One region of the Enterobacter sp. HK169 genome, then DNA from elsewhere that is predicted to be linked to it. Evidence: predicted binding sites of a transcription regulator. Region 1 holds the regulator's gene; each other region holds the start of a gene.

Region 1 (7,767 bases):
TTTGTAAATCACACGCGGGTATTATTGATGACCTGCATTTATCAGGGGACTGCCCAGTGGCGCGGATAAATAAAATCTCGATCACGCTCTGTGCTTTACTGTTTACTTCACTCACTTTCACGCCAGTGGCAAACGCCTCTCAGCAGGCGCGGCATTCTGCTGTACAAAAAAACCATCTGGTGAAAGCCACAGAACGTAAGAAAAAAACCACCGCTAAGAACGACAAGAAAAAAACACCGGCTCAGACGAAACAGACCGCTTCCAGCAAGACGAAAACAAAACCTTCCCGCACTGCCCACTCCGCTAAAAGTAAAGCTTCGCAAACCGCCGCTAACCTCGTTACTGAAAAATGCATCACGCGTAAAGGCCACAAGGCGAAATGCACGAAGGTCACGAAAATAGCGGAAGTGCATAAAGTGCGTGTACAGAAAGCGCAAAAAACCGCGATGAATAAACTGATGGGGCAGATTGGCAAACCTTATCACTGGGGTGGCAGTTCGCCGCGTACCGGGTTTGACTGCAGCGGCCTCGTCTATTACGCCTATAAAGATCTGGTCAAATTCCGCATTCCGCGTACCGCCAATGAGATGTACCACCTGCGCGATGCCTCTCCGGTTGACCGCGGTGAGCTGGAAAACGGCGATCTGGTGTTCTTCCGCACTCAGGGTCGCGGCACGGCTGACCACGTCGGCGTCTATGTCGGCAACGGGAAATTCATCCAGTCTCCACGTAGCGGCCAGGATATTCAGATCACCTCTCTCAGTGAAGACTACTGGCTACGCCACTACGTCGGCGCACGTCGCGTGATGACGCCGAAAACCATTCGTTAACCCCTGCCCTGCCACATCCGTGGCGGGGTAAGTTCCTCTTTTGCATACCCTTTCAATTTGCTATCCTGTCCTTGTTGTCTGTGTGGTTATTGGCAACGCAAAATACAATAAGGAGAGAAGCAATGTCGTTCGAATTACCTGCACTACCGTATGCAAAAGACGCCCTGGCACCGCACATTTCGGCGGAAACCCTGGAATATCATTACGGCAAGCATCACCAGACGTACGTCACCAACCTGAACAATCTGATCAAGGGCACCGATTTTGAAGGCAAAACGCTGGAAGAGATCGTCCGCAGCTCAGAGGGTGGCGTCTTTAACAACGCGGCTCAGGTGTGGAACCACACCTTCTACTGGCACTGCCTGGCACCAAATGCCGGCGGTGAACCTGTCGGTGAACTGGCTACCGCTATCAACGCCGCATTTGGCAGCTTCGCGGATTTCAAAGCGAAATTTACCGATGCAGCCATCAAGAACTTCGGTTCTGGCTGGACGTGGCTGGTTAAAGAGGCGGATGGCAAACTGGCTATCGTGTCCACTTCAAACGCGGGCACCCCGCTGACCACCAGCGCTAAGCCGCTGATGACCGTGGACGTGTGGGAACACGCTTACTACATTGATTACCGCAACGCGCGCCCGAACTACCTGGAGCACTTCTGGGCACTGGTTAACTGGGACTTTGTCGCGAAGAACTTCGCCGCGTAAGAGACACGCAGAAGGGTACGCCCTTCTGCGTTTTTGGTTTATTCCGCAGCGCAGGCTGCTTCAGGCTGTTTACGACCCGACATTATCACCAGCAGCAGGCCGAGCGCGGCAATAATCGCCCCCATCACCGGCACAAAGCTGTACCCCAGACCGCCTGAAATCACGGCCCCACCGGCCGCCGCGCCCAGGGCATTACCCAGGTTAAACGCACCGATATTCACGGAAGATGAAAGTCCCGGCGCCTCGTGCGCCACACGCATCACGCGCATCTGCAGCGGCGGCACCACGGCGAAAGTGGCGGCTCCCCAGACGACCATCGCAATCGCGGCCCCGAACTCATTACGCGCCAGCCACGGAATGGCAACCATGATGACGATCAGCAGGGTTAAGAAGCCCTTCAGCGTCCCGCTCACGGAACGGTCGGCAAATTTCCCGCCCAGATAGTTGCCGATCGAGAAGCCCACGCCAATCAGCACCAGCATCGCGGTAACGAAGAGAGGCGTTGCGTGGGTGATATCGTGCAGTACCGGTGAAATATAGGTGTAGAGGGTAAACATCGCCCCTGCCCCCAGCACGGTGGTGAGCAACGCGGAGAGCACCTGCGGGCGCATCAGCACCGCCAGCTCTTTACGCACTTCCGGACGTTCTCCGGCATTGCCTTTCGGCAGGGAGAAGAACAGCGCCACCATCGCAATCACGCCCAGCCCGGCCGTCGCCAGGAAAGACATACGCCAGCCGATCGCTTCTCCCAGCCAGGTTGCCGCAGGCACCCCGCCGATATTGGCAATCGTCAGCCCCATAAACATGGTTGCCACGGCGCTCGCCTGCTTGTGTTTTGGCACCACGCTGGCAGCCACAACCGATCCCAGCCCAAAGAACGCGCCGTGGTTAAGGCTGGTCAGAATGCGCGACAGCATCAATGTGGTGTAGTCCGGCGAAATGGCCGAAAGCACGTTGCCCAGGGTGAAAATCGCCATCAGGAAAATCAGCGCATTGCGGCGCGCGCGGTGTGAAAGAAGAAGCGTCATCAGCGGCGCCCCGACCATCACGCCGATAGCGTAGGCGCTGATTAACATCCCTGCCGCAGGGATAGAGACATCTACGCCCCGGGCAATAACAGGCAGTAACCCCATCGGGGAGAATTCAGTGGTGCCAATCCCAAAAGCGCCAATCGCCAGGGCCAGCAGGGGAAAATTGATTTTCATGCGTCAACTCCGGATGCCGTGTCATGTGGTGACACAGAACAAAGAAGCAGAAAGCATGACATCAATCACAAAAAATGAGAAGTTAACAAAATGGCAAAAGATTTTTGCCAGAGAAGTAACAATCCGGGGAGTTGGGAGGGAGAAGGCTCTCCCTCCGCGTAAAATCAGTGCAGCGCAGCCGTCAGACCGGCCGCAACAATCAGAGCCAGCACAACAATGGTGGTGAACAGCGAAAACTTAAGATCGGAACTCATCAATTTTTCTCCTTTTAATCCCCACACGAAAAGTGAGCTTGCTCATTTTTGCACAGATTACGTCAAAAATCTTCCTGGATTTATACTGATAACCACTTTACCTCTTCCCCTTTTCATCAAGATAGGACAAAATTCCACGCTAAATTTATTAGCGTACCGGCCATTGACCCCCTCCTGACGTCCCGTGTCGTTTTCCCGGCGTGCCGCAATTCAAGATTGCGAGATAAGGGTGAGAGAAGGCAAACGTTTACCTTCAAGTTTTTCAGGAGCTTAGGATATGGTCTGGAGTGACATTTAATGGCAACAATTAAAGACGTAGCAAAACGCGCAAACGTTTCCACTACAACCGTATCACATGTAATTAACAAAACCCGCTTTGTGGCGGAAGAGACGCGCAACGCCGTCTGGGCAGCGATCAAAGAGCTGCACTATTCGCCAAGTGCGGTTGCGCGTAGCCTCAAGGTTAATCACACCAAGTCCATTGGATTGCTGGCGACCAGCAGTGAAGCGGCCTATTTTGCCGAGATCATTGAAGCGGTCGAAAAGAACTGCTTCCAGAAAGGCTATACCCTGATTCTGGGCAACGCGTGGAACAGCATTGAAAAACAGCGTGCCTACCTGTCGATGATGGCGCAAAAGCGCGTTGATGGCCTGCTGGTGATGTGTTCCGAGTACCCGGAATCCGTGCTGTCGATGCTGGAAGAGTATCGCCATATTCCGATGGTGGTGATGGACTGGGGCGAAGCGCGCGCAGACTTTACCGATTCCGTTATCGATAACGCCTTTGAAGGCGGCTATATGGCCGGTCGTTATCTGATCGAACGCGGCCACCGCGAGATTGGCGTGATCCCCGGTCCGCTGGAGCGCAACACCGGCGCGGGCCGTCTGGCCGGTTTTATGAAAGCGATGGAAGAAGCGTTGATCAACGTGCCGGAAAACTGGATTGTGCAGGGCGACTTTGAGCCGGAATCGGGCTACCGCGCGATGCAGCAGATCGTCTCCCAGCCGCACCGTCCGACCGCCGTGTTCTGCGGGGGCGACATCATGGCCATGGGCGCGCTCTGCGCTGCCGACGAGCTGGGCCTGCGCGTACCGCAGGATATATCCGTGATCGGCTATGACAACGTGCGTAACGCGCGTTTCTTCACCCCGGCGCTGACCACCATTCACCAGCCGAAAGATTCGCTGGGCGAAACGGCCTTCAATATGCTGATGGACAGGATCGTCAACAAGCGCGAAGAGTCGCAGTCTATTGAAGTTCACCCGCGTCTTATCGAACGCCGTTCCGTTGCGGACGGTCCGTTCCGCGACTACCGTCGTTAATCGCTTTACGGGGCCAGCTATGCTGGCTCCCGTAACCATTCCCGGTTCAGCGTTTCGCTGTCTCCCAGATAATCCAGCAGCCAGGCCATCGCAGGCGAGACGTCATTTTGCTGCCAGGTGAGGCAGCAGGCCGCATCCGGGAACGGATTCTCCAGCGTCAGCTCAACCCACTCTCCGGTATCGATGCGCGGACGCGCGAAATGAACGGGCACCATCGCGACGCACAGCCCGGCGCTGAGGCACGTCGCCGACGATTCCCAGTCAGGGGCCACCACCCGCCGCTGGTTGTCCAGAAGCCAGGTGATACGCTTGGGCAATGAACGGGACGTATCCTCCAGCACCAGCGACGGCCAGTTGCGCAGCGTGTCATCGCTGAGCGGCCCTTCCATCGACGCCAGCGGATGATCGCTTGCCACCACGCATTTCCAGCTCAGCATCCCCATGTCGCGAAAAGCGTAACGTCCCCCGACCGGGATCGCCTGCGTAGCCCCAATCGCCATCTCTGCCCTGCCGTCCGCCAGTGCATCCCAGACGCCGTTAAACACCTCCTGCGAGACCCGCAGCTCGACGTCAGAGAAATGACGGTAGAAATCGACGATCATCTGCCGGGTGCGTTCCGGCTTAACGATGTTATCCACCGCGATGGAAAGATGTCCCCGCCAGCCGTTAGCGATCTGCTGACACTGTTCGCGGGTGATCTGCATTTTTTTGATAACAGAACGCCCTTCCTTCAAAAACCACGCGCCTGCGGGCGTTAATTCCACATCACGATGCCGCCGTTCAAACAGCGGAACCGCCAGCCACTCCTCCAGCTGGCGCACCGTGTAGCTTATTGCCGAAGGGACGCGGTGCAGCTCCTGCGCCGCACCGCTGAAGCTGCCGTTACGCGCAACAGCATCGACCACTTCAAGAGAATAATCTGACCACATTTTCTGCCTGCAAATTTTTTGAATGCACCAGCCAAATATTAGCGTTTCACAAGCAGCTTTGCACTCCCTACACTCAGCGCCAATGTATACCTGCCTCCTCAGGAGAATAAAATAATGCAACCCAGGAACGGTTTTTTAGTCTGGCTCGGCGGCTTAAGCGTGCTGGGCTTTTTGGCCACCGATATGTACCTGCCGGCGTTTGCCGCCATGCAGGAAGATTTACAAACGCCGGCTGCCGCCATCAGCGCCAGCCTGAGCTTATTCCTCGCCGGCTTTGCCTTCGCACAGCTGCTCTGGGGACCGCTCTCGGATCGCTTTGGTCGTAAGCCGGTGCTGTTGCTGGGCCTGGCCATTTTTGCCGTGGGCTGCCTGGGGATGCTATGGGTACGCGATGCCAGCTGGCTGCTGGTGCTGCGTTTTATTCAGGCCGTGGGCGTCTGTGCCGCGGCCGTGACCTGGCAGGCGCTGGTCACCGACTACTATCCGGCTAACCGCACAAACCGTATTTTCGCCACCATTATGCCGCTGGTAGGTCTCTCACCTGCCCTCGCCCCACTGCTGGGCAGCTGGATCCTCGCTCATTTCGACTGGCAGGCCATTTTCGCCACGCTGTTTGCCATTACCCTGGTCCTGATGCTGCCGGCGTTCGCCCTTAAGCCCGCGCATAAAAAAGAAGCGCATGCAGACGCGAAGCCGATTACCTTCACTTCCCTGCTCAGCGCCAAAGCGTATCGCGGGAATGTCCTGATCTATGCCGCCTGCTCGGCAAGCTTCTTCGCGTGGCTCACCGGCTCGCCGTTCATTCTGCACGATATGGGCTACAGCCCGGCAGCCATCGGCCTGAGCTATGTTCCGCAGACCATCGCATTCCTGGTGGGCGGGTACGGCTGTCGCGCGGCGCTGCAAAAGTGGGAAGGTCAGCAGATGCTGCCGTGGCTGCTGGTGCTGTATGCGCTGAGCGTCATCGGGACCTGGGCCGTTGGCTTTATTCCTGGCGCCGGTCTGGCCGAAATTTTGATCCCATTCTGCGTGATGGCCGTTGCGAACGGGGCGATTTACCCTATCGTTGTAGCGCAGGCGCTGCGTCCCTTCCCGCAGGCAACAGGCCGCGCCGCCGCGCTGCAGAACACCCTGCAGCTGGGGCTGTGCTTCCTGGCAAGCCTGGTGGTCTCCGCGCTGATTGCCACGCCGCTCCTGACCACTACCAGCGTGATGCTGGTGACCGTTGCGATGGCGGTGTTGGGCTATCGCATGCAGGCCTCCGCGCAGCGTGAGCAGGAAAAGAGTGCTCAGGTTGAAACGTCACATGCCTGATTGCGCCAGAAATCATGTTAATTTTCAGTGATTAGGTTGCTAAGAATTTTCTATTGAATCACCAAATTTTGAGGCCTATACTAAATTTGGTTCGATTAAATACGATAAATATTAAGTGTTAACGGGAGCCGGAGTGCTCCCGTTTTACCATGGAAGGCATTTCGGCAAGGGTTATCTCCCTTCCTCTGTTCTACGTCGGATATTAGCCTCGCGGTATTTACCGTGAGATTTCTCACAAACCAAAAAAAGCGTCTACGCTGTTTTAAGGTTCTGATCACAGTAGGGTGATGGAGAAGCTATGAGTTCATCGTGTATAGAAGAAGTCAGCGTTCCGGACGATAACTGGTCCCGGATCGTCAGTGAACTGTTAGGTCGAGCAGGCATCACTATCAATGGATCATCGCCATCCGATCCTCAGGTTAAACATCCCGACTTTTTTAAACGCGTGCTGCGAGAGGGATCGTTAGGCCTGGGAGAAAGCTACATGGACGGCTGGTGGGAGTGCGAACGTCTGGATACCTTTTTCGCCAGCGTGCTGCGTGCCGGTCTTGAAAATCAACTCCCTCGCAATCTGAAAGACACCCTGCGCGTCGCCTCTGCCCGACTGTTCAATCTGCAAAGTAAAAAACGCGCGTGGATCGTTGGTAAAGAACACTACGATCTTGGCAACGACCTGTTCAGCCGTATGCTGGACCCTTTCATGCAGTACTCCTGCGCCTACTGGAAAGAGGCGTCGACGCTTGAAGAGGCCCAGCAGGCCAAGCTGCGTCTGATTAGCGAGAAGCTGCAGCTCCAGCCCGGAATGCGCGTGCTGGATATCGGCTGCGGCTGGGGCGGGCTGGCGTATTTTATGGCGAAGCACTATGGCGTCAGCGTCGTCGGCGTCACGATTTCAGCGGAACAGCAAAAAATGGCGCGGGAACGCTGCCAGGGTCTCGATGTGGATATCCGGCTGCAGGATTACCGTGATCTGAACGAACAGTTTGACCGGATCGTTTCCGTCGGCATGTTCGAGCACGTCGGGCCAAAAAACTACGCTACCTATTTTGAGGTGGTGGATCGGAATCTGAAACCGGACGGCATCTTCCTGCTGCACACCATCGGCTCTAAGCGAACCGACAATAACGTCGACCCGTGGATCAACAAATACATCTTTCCGAATGGCTGTTTACCGTCAGTCCGCCAGATTGCCAACGCCAGTGAATCCC
Region 2 (7,767 bases), 1.8 Mb from region 1:
GCCAGCAGCACCTGGGAGGTACAGATGTTGGAGTTCGCTTTCTCGCGGCGGATGTGCTGCTCGCGGGTTTGCATCGCCATGCGCAGCGCGGTGTTACCGGCAGCGTCTTTTGAGACGCCGATGATGCGGCCTGGCATAGAGCGTTTGAATTCATCTTTCGCGCCGAAGAACGCCGCGTGCGGGCCGCCGTAGCCCATCGGCACGCCGAAGCGTTGCGCTGAACCGAATACGATATCCGCGCCCTGTTTACCCGGCGCCGTCAGCAGCACCAGCGCCATAAAATCGGCGGCAACGCTGACAACCACTTTGCGGGTTTTCAGCTCGGCAATCAGCGCGCCGTAGTCGTGTACTTCGCCCGTTGTCCCCACCTGCTGCAGCAGCACGCCGAAGACGTCCTGGTGATCCAGCACTTTGTCGGCGTCGTCGACAATCACGTCAAAGCCGAAGGTTTCCGCACGGGTGCGCACCACGTCCAGCGTCTGCGGATGCACGTCCGCCGCCACGAAGAAGCGGTTGGCATTTTTCAGCTTGCTCACGCGTTTTGCCATCGCCATTGCTTCGGCGGCGGCGGTCGCTTCATCCAGCAGCGAGGCGGAGGCGATATCCATACCGGTCAGATCCAGCGTCACCTGCTGGAAGTTCAGCAGCGCTTCCAGACGGCCCTGAGAGACTTCCGGCTGATACGGGGTGTAAGCGGTGTACCAGCCCGGGTTTTCCAGCATGTTGCGCAGGATAACCGGCGGTAACTGCACGTTGGTGTAGCCCATGCCAATGTAAGACTTATAGCGCTTGTTCAGGCCTGCGATAGCCTTCAGCTCCGCCAGCGCGGCGAATTCCGTGGTGGCTTCCCCCACCTGAGGCGGCGTGGCAAGCTGGATGTCTTTTGGCACAATCTGGCCGATAAGTGCGTTTAATGAATCCGCGCCAACTGTCTTCAGCATCTCCTGCTGTTGCTGAGCATCCGGCCCAATGTGACGTTCAATGAAGGCGCCACGGTTTTCAAGCTGGCTTAAAGTCTGTGTCATGAGCGATGGTTCCTGAAACGTGCAGTGAATTTAAGTTCCCTCTCCCTCTGGGAGAGGGTTAGGGTGAGGGGAAGATGGGCACCCTCGCCCCTGCCCTCTCCCGAAAGGAGAGGGGGATAAACGATTACTCGTCTTCTAACAGTGCTTCGTACGCGGTCGCATCCAGCAGCGCGGCAACCTGAGATTCGTCGCTGGCTTTGATCTTGAAGATCCAGCCGCCTTCATAAGGCTCGCTGTTCACCAGCTCTGGCGAATCGCTCAGCGCGTCGTTGACGGCAACGATTTCGCCGCTCACAGGAGCATAGATGTCAGATGCCGCTTTTACGGACTCCGCCACGGCGCAGTCGTCGCCCGCGCTAACGGTCGTGCCCACGTCAGGCAGGTCAACAAACACCATGTCGCCCAGCAGCTCTTGCGCGTGCTCGGTGATCCCTACGGTGTAAGTGCCGTCCGCCTCTTTGCGCAGCCACTCGTGTTCTTTGCTGTATTTCAGTTCTGCTGGCACATTGCTCATTGAAGTTCTCCTGATAAAAATGATTAGGCGACCGGCTTACCGGCGCGAACAAAAATCGGTTTGGTCACGTTGACCGGCATTTCGCGGTTGCGGATTTGCACCACCGCCGTTTCGCCAATGCCCGCCGGCACGCGTGCCAGTGCAATACTGTAGCCCAGCGTCGGGGAGAAGGTACCGCTGGTGATCACGCCTTCGCGAGGATTGCCGTCAGCATCGGTAAAGCGCACCGGCAGTTCACCGCGCAGCACGCCCTTCTCGGTCATCACCAGACCCACCAGCTGTTCAGTACCCTTCTCGCGCTGCATCTCCAGCGCTTCGCGGCCAATAAAGTCACGGTCAGCCGGTTCCCATGCGATGGTCCAGCCCATGTTGGCGGCCAGCGGAGAGACGCCTTCATCCATCTCCTGACCGTAGAGGTTCATCCCCGCTTCCAGACGCAGAGTATCGCGCGCGCCCAGACCCGCAGGCTTCACGCCCGCTTCCACCAGCGCGCGCCAGAAATCAGCGGCCTTCTCGTTCGGCATCGCAATTTCGTAGCCCGCTTCACCGGTGTAGCCGGTGGTGGCGATAAACAGATCGCCCGCCTGCACGCCGAAGAACGGCTTCATGCCTTCGGTTGCTTTGCGCTGCTCGTCGTTAAACAGAGATGCGGCTTTCGCCTGCGCGTTCGGCCCCTGTACGGCGATCAGCGACAGATCGTCACGGACGGTGATGTCGATGGCATAAGGTTCGGCGTGTTGGGTGATCCAGGAGAGGTCTTTTTCACGGGTGGCGGAGTTGACAACGAGGCGGAAGAAATCTTCAGTGAAGTAGTAGACGATAAGATCATCAATCACGCCGCCCGAGGCGTTCAGCATGCCGGTATAGAGCGCTTTACCCGGCGTCTTCAGTTTGGCAACGTCATTTGCCAGCAGATAACGCAAAAACTCCCGGGTGCGGCTACCGCGCAGATCGACAATCGTCATGTGGGACACGTCGAACATACCGGCATCGGTGCGCACCGCGTGGTGCTCATCAATCTGCGAGCCGTAGTGCAGCGGCATCATCCAGCCATGGAAGTCCACCATGCGGGCGCCGCATAACACGTGTTGTTCGTACAAAGGAGTCTGTTGAGCCATCTTGTCCTCGTTGAAAAATTCACCGTGAAACCCGGTATCGGCCCCGTCACCTGGCGCCGACGCAAACGTTCTCTTTTACCCGAACTTACCACCGAAACCGGCGGTTAACCATAAGGTAAAACGGGTCATCACATTAGCTTATGACCAAAAAACGCTAAAAAGCCTACAGAGTTATTCACTGGAAAAATGCGATTAACCCCGCACAAAATTAACAATAATCTAACAGGATTTAGCACATGGTGATATTTCATGCGGAAAAACGGGCCGAATTTCCGTAACATAAAATCCCGTAGATTAGATTTTCTAATGCGAAAAATGACGTGAAATTAGAATATTTCAAACGAGGGAATTTCCCCGGCGCAGAGGCCGGGAAAATAAAGTGTGACAGGGGTCTAAATTAACGTAGCCAGTCCGGCAGGTCGTTAAGACCCATCGCCTGACGGAGGAGTTGAGGTTTGACGCCAGGAAGCGTATCGGCCAGTTTAAGACCAATATCGCGCAGCAATTTTTTCGCCGGATTTGCGCCGGCAAACAGCTCGCGGAAGCCCTGCATGCCCGCCAGCATCATCGCCGCACTGTGCTTACGGCTGCGCTCGTAGCGACGCAGGTAGAGATGCTGGCCGATATCTTTGCCTTCGCGGTGCAGGCGACGCAGTTCCTCAACCAGCTCCGCCGCGTCCATAAAGCCAAGGTTAACGCCCTGCCCGGCCAGCGGATGAATGGTATGCGCCGCATCCCCCACCAGCGCCAGACGGTGCGCCGCAAACTGACGCGCGTAGCGGCCGGTTAACGGGAACACCTGCCGCTCGCTTTCAAGGGTGCACAAGCCAAGGCGGTTATCAAACGCCATGCACAGCGCCTGGTTAAAGGCATCCGGCGTCGCCTCCTCCATCAGCTGGGCTTTTTCAGGCACCAGGGACCAGACAATCGAGCACAGGTGCGGATCGGCAAGCGGCAGGAACGCCAGAATGCCGTCGTTGTGGAAAATCTGCCGCGCCATGCCGCCGTGCGGCTCCTCGGTACGGATCGTGGCAACCAGAGCGTGATGACGATAGTCCCAAAAGGTCAGCGGGATATCGGCTTTATTCCGCAGCCAGGAGTTCGCACCGTCAGCACCGACCACCAGACGCGCGGTCAGCATGTCGCCGCTCTGTAAGGTGATAAACGCCTCGTTTTCACCCCACGCCACCTGCTGGATCTGCGCAGGCGCAATCAGCGTCACGTCGCTGCACTGCTGCGCTTTCTGCCACAGCGCGTGGTGGATCACCGCGTTTTCGACGATATGACCCAGATGGCTGTAGCCCATGCTTTCATCATCAAAAGCAATATGACCAAAGCTGTCTTTATCCCACACTTCCATGCCGTGGTAGCAGCTGGCGCGCTGCGCCACAATATCTGCCCAGACGCCAAGGTGCGTCAGCAATTTCTCGCTGGCGGCATTGATCGCCGAGACGCGGAGTTCCGGCGGGGCATCTGGCGCAACGGGCTGAGGCTGCTTTTGCTCCAGCACCGCCACGCGCAGGCCGCTGCCCTGTAAACCACAGGCCAGAGCCAGTCCGACCATACCGCCGCCAACGATGGCAACATCAACATTTTGCACGGTGATAACTCCTTAACGCGCGACCCAACCAAGAGTCCGCTGCGCCAGCACGTCACGTGCCGGAATGAATAATTCCATCGCCATCAGCCCGAGGTTGCGGCCTGCAACCAGCGGCGCCCAGCGATTGGCAAAGAGATGGACTAAGCCGTCGGTGACGCCAATCGTCGCCTCTTTATCCACCTGGCGGCGCTTCTGGTAATGGCTGAGCACCGGGTATGCGCCACAGTCTTTTTGCTCACCCCATGCCTGAGCAAGGGTTTCCGCCAGGCTCATGACATCACGCAGGCCAAGGTTGAACCCCTGCCCAGCGATGGGGTGCAGCGTCTGCGCGGCATTACCGACAAGCGCCAGACGATGGGAGATGGACTGAGACGCTGTCGTCAGGGAAAGCGGGTAGACCGCCCGCTGGCCAGCATGGGTAATACGCCCCAGCCGCCAGCCAAAGGCTTTTTGCAGCTCGGTACAAAAACGTTCATCGGACCAGGCTTTAACCTCTTCAGCCTTATCCTGCGGATGACACCAGACAAGCGAACAGCGCCCGTCCGACATCGGCAGCATCGCCAGCGGGCCATGCTGCGTAAAGCGTTCAAACGCCCTGCCGTGGTGTTCTGCTGCGGTAGAGACGTTCGCAATGACCGCAACCTGCCCGTAGGGCTGCTGACGCCACTCGACGCCACACTGCGTGCCGAGCGCCGAACGCGAGCCGTCCGCGGCGACCAGAAGCTGGCCTTCAAGCACGGTGCCGTTTTCCAGCGTCACGCTGACCGACGCCTCACTGCGGCTCACGCCGGCCACGCGCGCCGGACAATGCAGCGTGACGCCCGGCGCATCCTGGAGCAGACGGAACAGACGCAATCCGACGTCGTGGAGTTCAACAACCTGACCCAGCGCGTCAATGCGGTAATCCTGCGCGTCCAGCGTGACAAAGCCAGCATGGCCTCGATCGCTTACGTGAACGGTTTTAATTGCCGTCGCGCAATCGGCGATGGCCTGCCAGATGCCAATGCGGGACAGCTGCTGGCAGGTACCCTGCGCCAGGGCAATAGCGCGGGAATCAAAACCGGGATGATTCTTTGCCTGCGGCGCGATGGCTTCCACCAGGTGCACCGCAAGCTGCCCCTTCGTCAAATGCGAAATGGCCAGCGCCAGCGTGGCCCCGGTCATGCCGCCGCCAACGATAATCACGCTCATGCGCGTGCCGCTGCCATCAGCGCCTCGATATCGTCAGCGTTTTTCACGACGCTCGCGGTCAGGTTTTCGTTACCGGTTTCGGTAATGACGATGTCATCTTCAATACGAATGCCAATCCCGCGGTACTCCTCAGGCACGTCGGCATCCGGCGCGATATACAGGCCTGGCTCCACGGTTAACACCATGCCCGGCTCCAGCACGCGCGAACGGTCGGTGCCGTACGCGCCAACGTCATGCACATCCAGCCCCAGCCAGTGGCTCAGGCCGTGCATGAAATACGGTCGATGCGCATTATCAGCGATCAGGGTGTCGACCTCCCCTTTCAGGATCCCGAGCCTGACCAGGCCGGTAATCATGATGCGCACCACTTCGCCGGTCACTTCCTGCATGGAGGTACCGGGACGATACAGCCTGAGCGCCGTCTCAAGCGACTCGAGAACGATGTCGTAAATGGCGCGCTGTGCCGGTGAGAATTTACCGTTCACCGGGAAAGTACGGGTGATGTCTCCCGCGTAGCCCTGGTATTCGCAACCGGCGTCAATCAGGACCAGATCGCCGTCGCGCAGCGCGCTTTCGTTTTCGGTGTAGTGCAGAATGCAGCCGTTTTCTCCGCCGCCAACAATGGTGTTGTAGGAGGGATAACGCGCGCCGTGGCGGTTAAATTCGTGATGTATTTCGCCCTCCAGCTGGTATTCGAACATCCCGGGACGGCACTTTTCCATGGCGCGGGTGTGCGCCAGGGCGCTGATTTCGCCCGCTCGACGCATCAAATTCAGCTCTTCTTCAGACTTGAACAGGCGCATTTCATGCACCACCGGACGCCAGTCCGTCAGCGTGGCCGGCGCGGACAGGTTCTGCCGCGAGCCTTTGCGCAGCTTATCCAGCGCGGTGAAAACAATCTCATCGGCGTAGGCATATTCACCCTGCGCGTGATAGAGCACGTCGAGGCCGTTAAGCAGCTGATAGAGCTGCTGGTTGATTTCGCTAAACGCCAGCGCGCGGTCAACGCCCAGCTTCGTCGGTGCGGCCTCCTGGCCCAGGCGGCGGCCAAACCAGATTTCGGCCGTCAGATCGCGCACGCGGTTGAAAATCACGCTGTGGTTGTGGGTGTCATTGCTCTTAATCAGCACCAGCACCGCTTCCGGCTCGTTAAAGCCGGTGAAGTACCAGAAATCGCTGCTCTGGCGATAGGGGTATTCGCTGTCGGCGCTGCGCGTGACTTCGGGCGCAGCAAAAATCAGCGCGGCGCTGCCCGGCTGCATTGTTGCCAGCAGCGCCTGACGGCGGCGCGAATACTCTTGACTCGAGATAACCATGACACCCTCCTGTGCGTTATTTTTCTTAATGTAAGGTTGGCTTGCGGACTTCCGGCGCGGTCGGCTGAGAGCGCGTGAAGTTATCGTGGCACAGCAGTGCCGCCACGCGCACGTACTCGATAATCTCTTCAAGAGACATTTCCAGCTCTTCCTGGTCTTCGTCTTCATCGTAACCGAGCTGGGCGATGTTACGCAGGTCGTCGATCGCTTCACCCGCTTCGCCGGTCACTTTATCCAGTTTAGGCTGCGTCACGCCGAGCCCCAGCAGATAGTGGTTTACCCAGCCGGCCAGCGCATCGGCGCGATCGAACACGCTGACGTCGTCGCCTTCAGGCAGATAAAGCTGAAAAAGGAAGCCATCGTCTTCCAGCGAATCGCTGGTTGCGGCGTGCATTTTACGCAGCGCTTCCGCCAGCTCGTGACCAAACGCCAGCCCTTCATTCGTGAGGTCGTGGATCAGCGGCTGCCATGAGCTGTCGCTGTTTCCGCCGCACAGCATGCCACTGATCAGACCGTGCATTTCGGCAGGGGTTAAACCAACTCCCTGCTGGTTCAGTAACTGGTTTAAATCCTTGTAACCAGGCATTTCGTTCTGTATAGACATGAGCATTCGTCATCAAAGGGGGGAAGTTTCATGATATGCTACCACTTTGGACCCTGGTGATACCAGAAAAGGGCTTGTATCTTCACATCAGGGTAGCTATAGTGTCGCCCCTTCGCAGCCCCCGGGGCAATAAGCGAAGGCAGCGCAGTCAATCAGCAGGAAGGTGGCATGTCTGCACAACCCGTCGATCTCCAGATTTTTGGCCGTTCACTGCGAGTGAATTGTCCGCCTGAACAAAGGGATGCTTTGAATCAGGCAGCGGACGATTTGAATCAGCGGTTGCAAGATCTAAAAGAACGCACTAGAGTCACAAATACTGAGCAGCTGGTTTTCATCGCCGCGTTGAACATCAGCTATGAACTGGCTCAGGAAAAAGCAAAGACCCGCGACTACGCGGCA
Region 3 (7,767 bases), 2.2 Mb from region 1:
ATCGTGCGACAGCGGCAGCATGAAGTTTTCGGTGTAGTTGTAGAGCATCCCGAACGTCAGCTTATCGTGATGATACTTACGGTGAACCGGATCCAGCTTCATGTAGTCGAGCGTGTCGTGCATCCAGCCCAGGTTCCACTTATACCAGAACCCCAGGCCGCCTGATGACGGCGGACGGGAGACGCCCGCAAAGTCGGTCGACTCTTCCGCCATGGTCACGGCACCGTCCACCTGTTCGCCGATAATGCGGTTTGTATTGCGCAGGAATTCAATCGCTTCCAGGTTTTCACGGCCGCCAAACTCGTTCGGGATCCACTCGCCCTCTTTGCGGCTGTAGTCGCGGTAGATCATCGACGCCACCGCATCGACGCGCAGGGCGTCAATGCCAAACCGCTCGATCCAGTACAGGGCATTCCCGACCAGATAGTTTGCGACCTCACGGCGACCGTAGTTATAGATCAGCGTGTTCCAGTCCTGGTGATAGCCTTCGCGCGGGTCGCTGTGCTCGTACAGCTTCGTGCCGTCAAACTCTGCCAGCGCGAAATCATCCGCAGGGAAATGTCCCGGCACCCAGTCGAGGATGACGTTCAGCCCGGCGGCGTGCGCGGCATCAATGAAATAGCGGAAGTCATCGCGCGTGCCGAAGCGGCGCGTTGGCGCATACAGCCCGGTAGGCTGATAGCCCCAGCTGCCGTCGAACGGGTGCTCGTTAACCGGCAGCAGCTCAAGGTGGGTAAAGCCCATCCATTTGGCGTAGGGCACCAGCTGGTCGGCAAGCTCACGGTAGCTCAGCCAGAAGTTGTTATCGGTATGGCGACGCCAGGAGCCAAGGTGTACCTCATAGACGGAGATCGGCGCATCAAAGCGGTTGGCCTGTTTGCGCTCCTCCGTCTGGACGACCTTCTCCGGCAGGCCGCAAATCAGCGACGCGGTATCCGGGCGCATCTGCGCTTCGAAGGCATACGGGTCAGCTTTAATGCGCAGCTTGCCGTTGGCGTCGATCATCTCGAATTTATAAAGCTGCCCGGGGTGCGCTCCAGGGATAAACAGCTCCCAGATGCCGCTTTCCCGGCGCAGGCGCATCGGATGGCGGCGACCGTCCCAATAGTTGAACTGGCCGACAACGGAGACGCGCTGGGCGTTAGGCGCCCACACGGAGAATCGCGTGCCGGTAATGCCGTCCATGGTATCGGCATGGGCACCCAGGGTTTCATAAGGGCGAAGATGCGTTCCTTCGGAGAGCAGCCAGGCATCCATCTCTTTAAGCAGAGGGCCAAAGCTGTAAGGATCGTCAATCAGGTTTTGCTGACCGTGCCAGAGAACGGCGAGCTGATAGCGAAAAGGATTTTTACGGCGGGGCATTACGCCCGAGAAGAAGCCACGGGAATCGAGGCATTCAAGATTACCGACCTTGCGGCCGGTTTTGGGCTCAATCACCCAGACTTCTGTGGCATCCGGTAACAGTGCCCGAACTTCAAGGCCATCCTCAGTTTGATGCATCCCAAGCACAGAAAAGGGGTCAGCAAAATGACCCGCAATAAGCGCATTAATCACGTCTCTATCCACACGATCGGACATGGTATTCATCCTGTTTTTTATGTCGTCCTTTTTAAGCGCTCCGGGACGACTTTTAATGTGACCTGAACGGGACAGCACAAAAATGTGCATCCATTCTGCTCCGTTCGAACCTCAGGTAAGAAATGACTCTTCCTTAAAGCATAGCCAACGCTCTAGATGACTCCTGATAAAAAATAAGACATACGCGTGTTACTCCATGTAGTACGCAAAAAAAAGGGGTGAAAATCACCCCCGGTAGTTAACAAATTATTACGCCAGCTGGCGCAGCATGCGGCGCAGCGGCTCGGCGGCGCCCCACAGGAGCTGGTCGCCGACGGTGAACGCGGAGAGGTACTCCGGCCCCATGTTCAGCTTGCGCAGACGGCCAACCGGCGTGGTCAGCGTGCCGGTAACGGCAGCCGGGGTCAGCTCGCGCATGGTGATATCGCGATCGTTTGGCACCACTTTCGCCCACGGGTTGTGCGCGGCCAGCAGCTCTTCCACGGTCGGAATAGACACATCTTTTTTCAGTTTAATGGTGAAGGCCTGGCTGTGGCAGCGCAGCGCGCCGATACGCACGCACAGACCGTCAACCGGAATGGTGTTCGCGGTCGCGAGGATTTTATTGGTCTCAGCCTGGCCCTTCCACTCTTCGCGGGTCTGGCCGTTATCCAGCTGTTTGTCGATCCATGGGATCAGACCACCGGCCAGCGGTACGCCGAAGTTGTCCACCGGCAGCTCGCCGCTGCGGGTCAGCTGAGTGACCTTACGTTCTATATCGAGGATCGCGGACGCCGGGTTTGCCAGCTCGGTCGCGACGCTGTGGTGCAGCTGGCCCATCTGGGTCAGCAGCTCGCGCATATGACGCGCGCCGCCGCCGGACGCGGCCTGGTAGGTCGCCACGGAGACCCACTCCACCAGCTCCTGCGCGAACAGGCCGCCGAGGGACATCAGCATCAGGCTGACGGTGCAGTTACCGCCGACAAAGGTTTTCACGCCGTTGTTCAGGCCGTCGGTGATGACGCCCTGGTTCACCGGGTCGAGAATGATGATGGCATCGTCTTTCATACGCAGCGAAGAGGCCGCGTCAATCCAGTAGCCCTGCCAGCCGCTTTCACGCAGCTTTGGATAGATTTCGTTGGTATAATCGCCGCCCTGGCACGTCACAATAATGTCGAGTGCCTTCAGCGCTTCCAGATCGTAAGCATCCTGCAACGTGCCTGTGGTACCACCAAAGGACGGAGCAGCCTGGCCGAGCTGGGAAGTGGAGAAGAAGACCGGGCGGATAGCGTCGAAATCGCGCTCTTCAACCATGCGTTGCATGAGTACAGAGCCGACCATACCGCGCCAGCCGATAAAACCAACGTTTTTCATAGCATTTTTTTCCTGCTGAGGGTGTGTGCTGATTGTGCAAGCCAGTATTGAACTGGGATATGCTTCACATTACAAAATGCTGCCAAAGTCGCAAGCGAAATTAATCGATGATTGCCCGGCAATCAGAAAAAGCGCTAATCATCGGAATAACACTACTAAGTATCAGGGATAATTTAAAGATGAGTGAAATCATTTCCGCGGCGGTTTTATTGATCCTGATTATGGATCCACTGGGAAACCTGCCTATCTTCATGTCGGTGCTGAAGCACACCGAGCCGAAGCGCCGCCGGGCGATCATGATCCGCGAGCTGCTCATCGCCCTGCTGGTGATGTTTATCTTCCTGTTTGCCGGTGAAAAAATTCTCGCGTTCCTGAACCTGCGCGCCGAAACCGTTTCGATTTCCGGCGGGATTATCCTGTTCCTGATTGCCATTAAGATGATTTTCCCGAGCGCGGAAGGCAGCAGCAGCGGCCTGCCTGCGGGTGAAGAGCCGTTTATCGTGCCGCTGGCGATTCCACTCGTCGCCGGGCCGACCATTCTGGCCACGCTGATGCTGCTGTCGCATCAGTATCCGAACCAGATGAGCCATCTGGTGATTGCCCTGCTGATCGCCTGGGGCGGGACGTTTATCATCCTGCTGCAGTCGTCGCTGTTCCTGCGCCTGCTGGGTGAGAAAGGAGTGAACGCACTGGAGCGCCTGATGGGGCTGATTCTGGTGATGATGGCAACGCAGATGTTCCTGGACGGGATCCGCGCGTGGATGAAAGGCTAGGCAAACGCAAAACGGCAATCAAAGATTGCCGTTTTTAGTGTTTGCACCCTCTCCCCGTGGGAGAGGGCCGGGGCGAGGGCATCAGGCCGCAGAGGACACATATTCGTCGGGTGGCGGCTTCGCCTTACCCGACCTACAGCAACGCCAGCCCATCTACCCCTTACGAATCAAATACCGGTACGGCAGCGCTTCGGTCTGCTGTGCCACCAGCTCATGCTCCATAAAGGTACAAAAACCGGGAATATCGCGGGTCGTGGCCGGGTCGTCGGCAATAATCAACAGCGTTTCACCGGTCTGCATGTTGCGCACGGTTTTGCGTACCATCATTACCGGTTCCGGGCAGCGAAGGCCCTGGGCATCAAGAGTGTGGTCTGGGCTGGAAAACAGGTCGGTCATGGTCTTCTCGGTCTGGTAAAAACGGCTGTAGTTTACGCCCGGTTGCGATCAATGCAAACCAGGTTAACGATTGCGTAAAAACTAACCATTGCAATGTCCTGACAAAGCAGTATCATGCTGCGGTTTTTATTGGGTTCCCTCACCCCAACGTATAAAAAGGTCACAATATGACGTCGTTTTCTGAATCACAGCGCGTAAAAGCGTTGTTCTGGCTTTCGCTTTTCCATTTGCTGGTGATCACCTCCAGCAACTATCTGGTGCAGCTCCCGATCTCCATCTTTGGTTTTCATACCACCTGGGGCGCATTCAGCTTCCCGTTTATTTTCCTCGCGACGGATTTGACCGTGCGTATCTTTGGCGCACCGCTGGCTCGCCGTATTATTTTTTCGGTCATGCTCCCGGCGCTCTTCATCTCGTACGTGGTTTCGTCACTATTTTATATGGGAAGCTGGCAGGGCTTTGAGGCGTTAACCCACTTCAACCTGTTTGTTGCCCGTATCGCCGCGGCAAGCTTTATGGCCTACGCGCTGGGGCAGATCCTCGACGTGCATGTATTCAACCGTCTGCGTCAGAATCATCGCTGGTGGATGGCGCCAACCGCCTCCACGCTGTTTGGTAACGTGAGCGATACGCTGGCCTTCTTCTTCATCGCCTTCTGGCGCAGCCCGGATGCGTTCATGGCCGAACACTGGATGGAAATCGCGCTGGTGGACTACTGCTTCAAGGTCCTCATCAGCATTGTTTTCTTCCTGCCGATGTACGGCGTGCTGCTCAATATGCTGCTGAAAAGACTGGCAGATAAATCTGAAATCACGGCATTGCAGGCTGGTTAAGGGTTCGCTTTATCAGTTGTGATAAGATGAGCGAATGAGCCGTTATGGCCGTTTATCGAAAGGAAGAAGTCAATGCGCAATCTGGTTAAATATGTCGGGATTGGCCTGCTGGTTGTGGGTCTTGCAGCCTGTGATAACAGCGACACGAAAACGCCTGCTCAGGGCGCATCCGCAGAGAGCAACGCGACCGGCCAGCCGGTGAATCTGATGGATGGCAAACTCAGCTTCTCTCTGCCAGCCGATATGACCGATCAGAGCGGCAAGCTGGGCACCCAGGCGAACAACATGCACGTTTACTCCGACGCAACCGGGCAAAAAGCGGTCATTGTGATTGTGGGCGACGACACCAGCGAAGACCTGGCCGTCCTGTCCAAACGTCTGGAAGATCAGCAGCGCGGCCGCGATCCGCAGCTGCAGGTCGTGACCAATAAATCCATCGAGCTGAAAGGCCACACGCTGCAACAGCTCGACAGCATCATCTCTGCAAAAGGCCAGACCGCCTACTCTTCTGTGGTGCTTGGCAAGGTTGATAACAAACTGCTGACCATGCAGATCACCCTGCCAGCCGAAGATCAGCAGAAAGCGCAGACGGCTGCTGAAAACATCATTAACACCATCGTGATCCAGTAACGCTTCACGACGATGACGTGGCCTCCGGTGCCTGCACCGGGGGCCATTTTTTTAGCCGCCACGTCAGCAGCAGCGCAATCACCACCAGACCCGCCGCGGCAAGATAGATCACCGGAACCCCTGCCCAGGCCATCACCAGCCCCGCCAGCGGGCCGGTAATGCCTAAAGACATATCCATAAATACCGTATAGGTCGCCAGCGCCGCCCCCTGATTCTGCTGCGGCACGGCTTTTACCGCCACCACGCCCAGCGCCGGGAAGACTAGGGAAAAGCCTGCCCCCGCGAGGAACACACCCACTTTCGCGACCCAGGGCACCATCGCAATTCCGGTCAGCAGCAGCCCGACAATCTCTATCGCAAAGCAGATCATCGCCACATTCAGCCCGCCAAGGCGGTTGATGCCGTTAGGGAAAAGCAGGCGGGCGCCAACAAACGCACAGCTAAACAGGGTTAACGCAAAGGCTGCGCCGTCCCAGCCTTTGGCGTCGTAGAACAGGGTAATGAAGGTCGCAATCACGCCGAAGCCGGTGGTCGCCAGCGCCAGGGCCATACCGTACGGCCAGACGCGCCCCAGCACCGCCCGAAACGGCAGCGGCTTGCCCTTGCTGGCCTTCACTTTCGGACGCGGCAGCGCAAAGAGGATTGCCAGCAGCGCGACCGCCATAATGGTGATGGAAAGCCCATACAGCCCGCCAAGCGCATAGCAGGCCACGCCGAGCGGCGCCCCGAGCGCCATCGCACCGTAGGTGACAATCCCGTTCCAGGATATCACCCGGCCAATGTGCGGCGCGCCTACCACCCCCACGCCCCACAGCGTCGAGCCGGTTCCCGCCAGACTTTGCCCAATGCCCAGAATGACGCGGCCCAGGCAGAGCAACGCCAGGCTGACCAGCGGCCAGTGGCCGGTTGCGGCAGCCAGCAGGTAGCTCAGGCCACTGAGGAAACAGCCGCACAGTCCCACCACCACGATGCTTTTTGGACCGAACGCGTCCGCGTAGCGCCCGGCATGCGGGCGGCTGAGGAGCGTGGCGAAATATTGCAGGCTAATCACCAGCCCCGCCCAGAAGGCGCTGAAGCCCATCACGTCATGGACATAGCCCGGCAGGACCGCCAGCGGCAGACCAATGGTCAAATAGCTGGCAAAGTTGAAAATCACAACGGAAACGATGCGCAGATTGAGGCGCAGTCCGCTCAGTGCCGGTTCAGCGGCAGGTTCGGGCATGGGGTTCTACCTGGATTTTTTACAACAGTGTTTCACTATTACCACGGCGCAATAAGAAAATCAGCCCCGACTTTCAGATTAACGGTGCCATACGAAGCGAAGCCCGGGCACTACACTTATCGGGTCATCATATTAAGGAACACGCATGATCGCTAACCCGTCCGACAAAGCAGGACTCCACATCTTATTAAAACTCGCCTGTCTGGTGGTTATCCTTGCGGGTATCCATGCTGCCGCTGACATTATTGTTCAGCTCCTGCTGGCGCTCTTTTTTGCCATCGTGCTTAATCCTCTGGTCACCTGGTTTTTACGCCGGGGCGTCAGCCGTCCGGTAGCCATCACCATCGTGGTTATTGTCATGCTGATTGGACTGACGGCGCTCTTCGGCGTGCTGGCGGCATCGCTGAGCGAATTCTCCACCATGCTGCCGCAGTACAACAAAGAGCTGACGCGTAAAATTGTCGCGCTGCAGGAAATGGTGCCATTCCTCAATCTGCATATCTCACCCGAACGGATGCTGCGCAGGATGGACTCCGAGAAGGTCATGACCTACGCCACCACCCTGATGACGGGGCTTTCCGGCGCGATGGCCAGCATTCTGCTGCTGGTCATGACCGTTGTGTTTATGCTGTTCGAAGTCCGCCACGTCCCCTATAAGCTGCGCTTTGCGCTGAACAATCCGCAAATTCACATTGCCGGGTTACACCGGGCCCTGAAGGGCGTCTCCAAATATCTGGCGCTGAAAACGCTCCTGAGCGTATGGACCGGGGTGATTGTCTGGCTGGGGCTGATGCTGATGGACGTACAGTTCGCGCTGATGTGGGGCGTGCTGGCCTTTCTGCTGAACTACGTGCCCAATATTGGCGCGGTGCTTTCCGCCGTGCCGCCGATGATTCAGGCGTTTCTGTTTAACGGCTTCTACGAATGCATGCTGGTCGGCGCGCTGTTCCTCGTCGTGCATATGGTGCTGGGCAATATTCTT
Region 4 (7,767 bases), 1.7 Mb from region 1:
CAGTTAACGATAGTGCAACGAATTGCACTGGGTTTCCCCATTCGGACATCGCCGGGTCAAAGGTTCATATCACCTCGCCGGCGCTTTTCGCAGATTAGCACGTCCTTCATCGCCTCTGACTGCCAGGGCATCCACCGTGTACGCTTAGTCGCTTAACCTCACAACCCGAAGATGTTTCACTTCATGATTGCGAAAATTTGAGAGACTCGAACACACCAATTAAGATGTGTCGTTTCAATTTTCAGCTTGATCCAGATTTTTAAAGAGCAAATATCTCAAACGTCACCCGAAGATGAGTTTTGAGATATGACGGCAGGTGACTTTCACTCACGAACCAGCAAGTGGCGTCCCCTAGGGGATTCGAACCCCTGTTACCGCCGTGAAAGGGCGGTGTCCTGGGCCTCTAGACGAAGGGGACGTGTAAGTCTCAATCGCAAGACGCCTTGCTATTTACTTTTCATCAGACAATCTGTGTGGACACTACAAAGGCAGGTTCTTTAAGGTAAGGAGGTGATCCAACCGCAGGTTCCCCTACGGTTACCTTGTTACGACTTCACCCCAGTCATGAATCACAAAGTGGTAAGCGCCCTCCCGAAGGTTAAGCTACCTACTTCTTTTGCAACCCACTCCCATGGTGTGACGGGCGGTGTGTACAAGGCCCGGGAACGTATTCACCGTAGCATTCTGATCTACGATTACTAGCGATTCCGACTTCATGGAGTCGAGTTGCAGACTCCAATCCGGACTACGACGCACTTTATGAGGTCCGCTTGCTCTCGCGAGGTCGCTTCTCTTTGTATGCGCCATTGTAGCACGTGTGTAGCCCTACTCGTAAGGGCCATGATGACTTGACGTCATCCCCACCTTCCTCCAGTTTATCACTGGCAGTCTCCTTTGAGTTCCCGGCCTAACCGCTGGCAACAAAGGATAAGGGTTGCGCTCGTTGCGGGACTTAACCCAACATTTCACAACACGAGCTGACGACAGCCATGCAGCACCTGTCTCAGAGTTCCCGAAGGCACCAATCCATCTCTGGAAAGTTCTCTGGATGTCAAGAGTAGGTAAGGTTCTTCGCGTTGCATCGAATTAAACCACATGCTCCACCGCTTGTGCGGGCCCCCGTCAATTCATTTGAGTTTTAACCTTGCGGCCGTACTCCCCAGGCGGTCGACTTAACGCGTTAGCTCCGGAAGCCACGCCTCAAGGGCACAACCTCCAAGTCGACATCGTTTACGGCGTGGACTACCAGGGTATCTAATCCTGTTTGCTCCCCACGCTTTCGCACCTGAGCGTCAGTCTTTGTCCAGGGGGCCGCCTTCGCCACCGGTATTCCTCCAGATCTCTACGCATTTCACCGCTACACCTGGAATTCTACCCCCCTCTACAAGACTCTAGCCTGCCAGTTTCGAATGCAGTTCCCAGGTTGAGCCCGGGGATTTCACATCCGACTTGACAGACCGCCTGCGTGCGCTTTACGCCCAGTAATTCCGATTAACGCTTGCACCCTCCGTATTACCGCGGCTGCTGGCACGGAGTTAGCCGGTGCTTCTTCTGCGGGTAACGTCAATTGCTGAGGTTATTAACCTCAACACCTTCCTCCCCGCTGAAAGTACTTTACAACCCGAAGGCCTTCTTCATACACGCGGCATGGCTGCATCAGGCTTGCGCCCATTGTGCAATATTCCCCACTGCTGCCTCCCGTAGGAGTCTGGACCGTGTCTCAGTTCCAGTGTGGCTGGTCATCCTCTCAGACCAGCTAGGGATCGTCGCCTAGGTGAGCCGTTACCCCACCTACTAGCTAATCCCATCTGGGCACATCTGATGGCAAGAGGCCCGAAGGTCCCCCTCTTTGGTCTTGCGACGTTATGCGGTATTAGCTACCGTTTCCAGTAGTTATCCCCCTCCATCAGGCAGTTTCCCAGACATTACTCACCCGTCCGCCGCTCGCCGGCAAAGTAGCAAGCTACTTTCCGCTGCCGCTCGACTTGCATGTGTTAGGCCTGCCGCCAGCGTTCAATCTGAGCCATGATCAAACTCTTCAATTTAAGTTTGATGCTCGTGAATTAAACTTCGTAATGAATTACGTATGTTCACTCAGAGACTTGGTATTCATTTATTGTCCGAAGACATTAAGAATCCATGTCACTTTGAGTGCCCACACAGATTGTCTGATAAATTGTTAAAGAGCAGTTGCAACGCGGCTTTCGCTCACCGTTGCGAGGTGGCGTATATTACGCTTTCCTCTTTCAGAGTCAACCCGTTATTTCAGAATTTTTCTCTTCAACCGAACCGCTTGTTGTGTGAAGTGATTCACATCCGCCGTGTCGATGGAGGCGCATTATAGGGAGTTCTCGGCTGGCCGCAACCGCTAAATGTCAGAAAAATGACTGACTGCTGCATTCCACAGCAAAACCCCGCCTTATACCTTTTTACACACAGACTTATCCACAATGATACGAAAAAGTGAAAATGTGCGAGCGTTGCGCAAACGTTTTCGTTAAAATGCTCGCGCTTAATAAGGATGCCCCGTCAGGTGTGTTAGATGAGTTTTTCGCAGGAAAATTCATCTAACGCTCTCTGTAATCGTGAAATCCAGGGGATTTACCATGCAACAACGTCGTCCAGTCCGCCGCGCTCTGCTCAGTGTTTCTGATAAAGCCGGTATCGTCGAATTCGCTCAGGCACTTTCCGCACGCGGTGTGGAGCTGCTTTCTACAGGCGGTACCGCTCGCCTGTTAGCAGATAAAGGTCTGCCGGTAACCGAAGTGTCCGATTACACCGGTTTCCCGGAAATGATGGATGGACGCGTCAAAACCCTGCATCCGAAAGTGCACGGCGGTATTCTTGGCCGTCGCGGTCAGGACGACGCCATTATGGAACAGCATGACATCGCGCCAATCGACATGGTTGTCGTTAACCTCTACCCGTTTGCCCAGACCGTTGCTCGCGAAGGCTGTTCTCTGGAAGATGCCGTAGAGAATATTGATATCGGCGGCCCAACCATGGTGCGCTCCGCGGCCAAGAACCATAAAGATGTGGCCATCGTCGTAAAGAGCAGCGATTACGAAACCATTATTAACGAGATGGACGCCAACGAAGGGTCACTGACTCTGGAAACGCGTTTCGACCTCGCCATCAAAGCCTTCGAGCACACCGCGGCGTACGACAGCATGATCGCCAACTACTTCGGTAGCCTGGTGCCTGCTTACCACGGTGAAAGTAAAGATCCTTCTGGCCGCTTCCCGCGCACCCTGAACCTGAACTTCATTAAGAAGCAGGATATGCGTTACGGCGAGAACAGCCACCAGCAGGCAGCCTTCTATATAGAAGAAGAGGTTAAAGAAGCCTCTGTTGCGACCGCTCAGCAGGTTCAGGGCAAAGCGCTATCCTATAACAACATTGCTGACACCGACGCCGCGCTGGAATGCGTGAAAGAGTTCAGCGAGCCGGCCTGCGTTATCGTTAAGCACGCGAACCCATGCGGCGTTGCCGTGAGCACCTCTATTCTGGATGCCTACGATCGCGCGTACAAAACCGACCCGACCTCCGCGTTCGGCGGCATTATCGCCTTCAACCGCGAGCTGGATGCTGAAACCGCGCAGGCCATCATCTCCCGCCAGTTTGTTGAAGTGATCATCGCGCCATCGGCCTCCGAAGAAGCGCTGAAAATCACCGCGGCAAAACAGAACGTGCGCGTGCTGGTTTGCGGCCAGTGGGCAGAACGCGTGCCGGGCCTGGACTTCAAGCGCGTGAACGGCGGCCTGCTGGTTCAGGACCGCGATCTGGGTATGGTGACAGAAGCCGACATGCGCGTGGTAACGAAACGCCAGCCTACCGAACAGGAACTGCGTGACGCGCTGTTCTGCTGGAAGGTCGCGAAGTTCGTCAAATCCAACGCCATCGTCTACGCCAAAGAAAACATGACTATCGGGATAGGCGCAGGCCAGATGAGCCGCGTTTACTCCGCGAAAATCGCGGGCATTAAAGCAGGCGATGAAGGTCTGGAAGTAAAAGGCTCCGCCATGGCTTCTGACGCCTTCTTCCCGTTCCGTGACGGTATCGACGCGGCGGCTGCAGTGGGCATCACCTGTGTGATCCAGCCTGGCGGCTCAATTCGCGACGACGAAGTGATTGCCGCTGCCGACGAACATGGCATTGCAATGATCTTCACCGACATGCGCCACTTCCGCCATTAATTCCCGGAGCAGAAAATGAAAGTATTAGTGATTGGTAACGGCGGACGCGAGCACGCTCTGGCGTGGAAAGCGGCGCAGTCTCCGCTGGTGAAAACAGTTTTCGTAGCACCGGGCAACGCCGGTACCGCGCTGGAACCCGCGCTGCAAAACGTGGCTATCGGCGTGACCGATATCCCGGCGCTGCTGAGCTTTGCCCAGAGCGAGAAAATCGATCTGACCATCGTCGGCCCGGAAGCGCCGCTGGTGATTGGCGTCGTCGATGCCTTCCGCGCGGCGGGCCTGACAATCTTCGGGCCTACGGAAGGCGCCGCGCAGCTGGAAGGCTCCAAAGCCTTCACCAAAGATTTCCTCGCGCGTCATAACATCCCGACGGCGGAATATCAGAACTTCACCGAAGTGGAGCCAGCCCTGGCCTACCTGCGTGAAAAAGGTGCGCCGATTGTTATCAAGGCCGACGGTCTGGCCGCTGGTAAAGGCGTTATCGTCGCGATGACCCTCGAAGAAGCCGAAGCCGCGGTTCAGGATATGCTGGCGGGCAACGCCTTTGGCGATGCGGGCCACCGCATCGTGATCGAAGAGTTCCTCGACGGTGAAGAGGCCAGCTTTATCGTGATGGTCGACGGCGAGCACGTTCTGCCGATGGCCACCAGCCAGGATCACAAGCGCGTGGGCAATGGCGATACCGGCCCGAATACTGGCGGAATGGGCGCTTACTCCCCCGCTCCGGTAGTGACTGACGAAGTCCACCAGCGCACCATGGATCGCGTCATCTGGCCAACCGTGAAAGGGATGGCGGCGGAAGGCAACACCTACACCGGTTTCCTCTATGCGGGTCTGATGATCGACAAGCAGGGTAACCCTAAGGTCATCGAATTCAACTGCCGCTTTGGCGATCCGGAAACGCAGCCCATCATGCTGCGCATGAAATCCGATCTGGTGGAACTGTGTCTGGCAGCCTGCGAAGGCAAGCTCGACGAGAAAACCTCAGAGTGGGACGAGCGTGCGTCTCTGGGCGTGGTGATTGCTGCAGGCGGTTATCCGGGCAACTACAACACCGGGGATGAAATCCACGGCCTGCCGCTGGAAGAGATTGACGGTGCGAAGGTGTTCCATGCGGGTACGAAGCTGGCTGACGACGATCGCGTCCTCACCAACGGCGGACGCGTGCTGTGTGCAACCGCGCTGGGCCATACCGTGGCAGAAGCGCAGAAACGCGCCTATGCGCTGATGGCGGATATTCACTGGAACGGCAGCTTTAGCCGTCAGGATATCGGTTATCGTGCAATTGCGCGCGAGCAGGGCGAGTAATTTCACACCCTCACCCTAACCCTCTCCCTCAAGGGAGAGGGGATTTAAATCAAAAACTTTTTTCCGTCGGCTGCCAGGTGCAGAAGTCTTCGTTCGCCACCAGCAACAGCTGAGAGCCTTCCGGCGCTTCCAGCCACGCCACACTCACCTCCATTGATGAATGACGCTGACGGCGCTGAATGTGTTCTGTTGCCCAGGATTCGAGCTCAGGCTTGACCGTCTGTCCTTCGCAGGTTGTCACCGTCCCATCGGCATGCCAGCGCCCCTGGCGCAGCACAACGCGTCCCAGACGAAGCGCATCGCTGGTCTGGCGGATTTGTTCGGCACGATAACGGTAGAGAGCGATTTGATCGCTGGAAAGCTGCTGTTTTTGGCCGCTGACTTCGCGCTGCATAAAGCTCAGCTCGCCATGGTCGTCAAAACGCACTTTCACGTGTTCGGGGGTCTTGCTGTAGACGTTCAGTTCAATCAGCGACAGGTCATCTCCCTGCCAGCGATATTCCGCAGTCGACGTATTGCCGTTATGCCACGGGCTGAAGGCAGAAAGCAGATGCACTTCGCCGCCGGAATCTTTGCGCCAGATCCTGACCGCACCCTGGTTGTCCGCGTAGCCGCTGGCGGTAAACGGCGGCAGGGAGGTGTCGTGGCTGCAGGCTGACAGCAGCAGCATGCCTGCCAGCGCGAGCGTTCCACGCCAGAAAGACAAAAGGGGCGTTGCCGCCCCTTCGCTAAAACTGTTCACTGCCACGCGTCTTACTTAACAGCGTCTTTCAGTGCTTTACCAGAAACAAATGCCGGCACGTTAGCTGCGGCGATTTTGATTTCTTTACCGGTCTGCGGGTTGCGGCCAGTACGCTCAGCGCGGTGGTTCACTTTGAAGGTACCGAAACCAACCAGTTGCACAGCATCGCCTTCTTTCAGAGACTCAGTAATAGCAGCCAGGGTAGATTCCAGAGCAGCTTTAGCCTGCACTTTAGACAGATCAGCCTTGTCCGCAATTACATCAATCAGTTGAGTCTTGTTCATAAGTTATCCTTTCAATGTGTTTATCGCTTGCTAAGCATCGAGTGCGACGAAAATGCCAAAAAAGCACTCTCCTGCATACACGCACCGATAGCCACTTTTTTTCGCCCCCCAAATGTAGACCAGACAAGGGGCGAAAGGGAAGAGTCGAGGAGCGACAAAACGGGCGTTATCTCAAGATTTATTGTCTCATTGGTTAAAAATTATACCAATATTGCTCTCAGCAGCCTCTCGTAAGTCCGCGCGCAGCCCTTTTATCAGCTCAATATCGCGTTCTTCGCACTCTGCCAGCAGGCGGAAAATTTCCCACTGAATGTCCCATTCTTGCTCAACCGCCGGGTTCGCACGCAGCTCTTCGTCGGTCATCTCGCGACCTTCCTGGGTCATTTCCAGCATCGCGACGGTCGTAATCGATGCCTTACTGACTTCAACTGCGTGCTCCAGCGTTTCACCGCTCAGACGGGAGTGGAGCAGTTCGCTTAACGCCACGCAGGCATCAATCGCCGGGTAGACACCGTACAGGTCAAAATCATCCGCAGCCGGAATCGCCTCTTCCAGCTTTTCCAGCTGGGAGTCGAAGTTCACCTTCGCGTCTTTCACCGTCAGCGTTTCCCAGATCAGATCCAGAATGCGGCGGTAGATATGGCCATCACCAAAGCCCGTCTCCTTACAGAACGCGGCATAGTTGGGATACATGCGCTCGCACAGGCAAGCCATAAACGTCACGTGCTGCCAGCTTTCAAGTTTCTCAAGGCGCAGGTGAATCGGGTTTTGTAGCATGATGATCTCTCGAATCGAAAATTAGGCGCAGTTTACCTGAATCATCGCTGAATTTCCTGCCAACGAACAAAAGCCGGACGCGAAGATGCCACGGCGTCTGCCCAGCGCGTCGGCTCCGGCAAGCGGTAGCCCTTCATGCAGCGCTGCACCCACGCCAGGGCGCTGTCCATGCTCACCCGATGCCCCGTGGCGATAAAGAGCGGATTACAGCGTGCCTTGCTGCGCCAGACCCACGCTAGCTGCTCACCTTTATGGATAAGCGGCGCCAGCGCGCCCGGCTCGTCTGAAAGAGGTTCAAACGCGCCGCACAGGCGTTTCTTGGCAACGCCAATGGTCGGCACATCCACCAGCAGCCCAAAGTGGCTGGCAACGCCTAAACGGCGCGGGTGTGAGATACCGTGTCCATCGACAAACAGCAGGTCAGGTTTTTGCGAGAGTTGCTCCCACGCTGCCAGCAGCG

What was found. The regulator PurR, encoded in region 1, represses purine synthesis genes. The targets are predictions, from matches to a motif close to CANGCAAACGTTTGCNTG.
Region 2: gcvT (glycine cleavage system aminomethyltransferase GcvT) is a predicted target of PurR. The motif match lies at 2,716-2,733, and genes of this name have one in related genera.
Region 3: tusA (sulfurtransferase TusA) is a predicted target of PurR. The motif match lies at 4,160-4,177, and genes of this name have one in related genera.
Region 4: purH (bifunctional phosphoribosylaminoimidazolecarboxamide formyltransferase/IMP cyclohydrolase) is a predicted target of PurR. The motif match lies at 2,482-2,499, and genes of this name have one in related genera.

What each region holds. Positions count from the first base shown of each region.
Region 1 covers NZ_CP017087.1:303,094-310,860, reverse strand. The annotation lists gene EnteroDNA1_RS01605 (C40 family peptidase) at 57-830, shown strand; gene sodB (superoxide dismutase [Fe]) at 953-1,534, shown strand; gene EnteroDNA1_RS01595 (MFS transporter) at 1,573-2,739, opposite strand; gene cydH (cytochrome bd-I oxidase subunit CydH) at 2,904-2,993, opposite strand; gene purR (HTH-type transcriptional repressor PurR) at 3,291-4,316, shown strand; gene punR (DNA-binding transcriptional activator PunR) at 4,334-5,245, opposite strand; gene punC (purine nucleoside transporter PunC) at 5,360-6,559, shown strand; gene cfa (cyclopropane fatty acyl phospholipid synthase) at 6,858-7,767, shown strand, end outside.
Region 2 covers NZ_CP017087.1:2,152,413-2,160,179, forward strand. The annotation lists gene gcvP (aminomethyl-transferring glycine dehydrogenase) at 1-1,025, opposite strand, end outside; gene gcvH (glycine cleavage system protein GcvH) at 1,150-1,539, opposite strand; gene gcvT (glycine cleavage system aminomethyltransferase GcvT) at 1,563-2,657, opposite strand; gene ubiI (FAD-dependent 2-octaprenylphenol hydroxylase) at 3,055-4,257, opposite strand; gene ubiH (2-octaprenyl-6-methoxyphenyl hydroxylase) at 4,270-5,448, opposite strand; gene pepP (Xaa-Pro aminopeptidase) at 5,445-6,758, opposite strand; gene EnteroDNA1_RS10125 (YecA/YgfB family protein) at 6,790-7,368, opposite strand; gene zapA (cell division protein ZapA) at 7,537-7,767, shown strand, end outside.
Region 3 covers NZ_CP017087.1:2,613,318-2,621,084, forward strand. The annotation lists gene glgB (1,4-alpha-glucan branching enzyme) at 1-1,578, opposite strand, end outside; gene asd (aspartate-semialdehyde dehydrogenase) at 1,828-2,931, opposite strand; gene yhgN (NAAT family transporter YhgN) at 3,111-3,704, shown strand; gene tusA (sulfurtransferase TusA) at 3,858-4,100, opposite strand; gene EnteroDNA1_RS12485 (7-cyano-7-deazaguanine/7-aminomethyl-7-deazaguanine transporter) at 4,268-4,933, shown strand; gene EnteroDNA1_RS12490 (DcrB family lipoprotein) at 5,006-5,563, shown strand; gene EnteroDNA1_RS12495 (MFS transporter) at 5,568-6,785, opposite strand; gene EnteroDNA1_RS12500 (AI-2E family transporter) at 6,931-7,767, shown strand, end outside.
Region 4 covers NZ_CP017087.1:3,184,600-3,192,366, reverse strand. The annotation lists rRNA gene EnteroDNA1_RS15140 (23S ribosomal RNA) at 1-158, opposite strand, end outside; tRNA gene EnteroDNA1_RS15135 (tRNA-Glu) at 343-418, opposite strand; rRNA gene EnteroDNA1_RS15130 (16S ribosomal RNA) at 504-2,045, opposite strand; gene purH (bifunctional phosphoribosylaminoimidazolecarboxamide formyltransferase/IMP cyclohydrolase) at 2,607-4,196, shown strand; gene purD (phosphoribosylamine--glycine ligase) at 4,212-5,504, shown strand; gene EnteroDNA1_RS15110 (DUF1481 domain-containing protein) at 5,554-6,246, opposite strand; gene hupA (nucleoid-associated protein HU-alpha) at 6,258-6,530, opposite strand; gene EnteroDNA1_RS15100 (YjaG family protein) at 6,717-7,307, opposite strand; gene nfi (deoxyribonuclease V) at 7,349-7,767, opposite strand, start outside.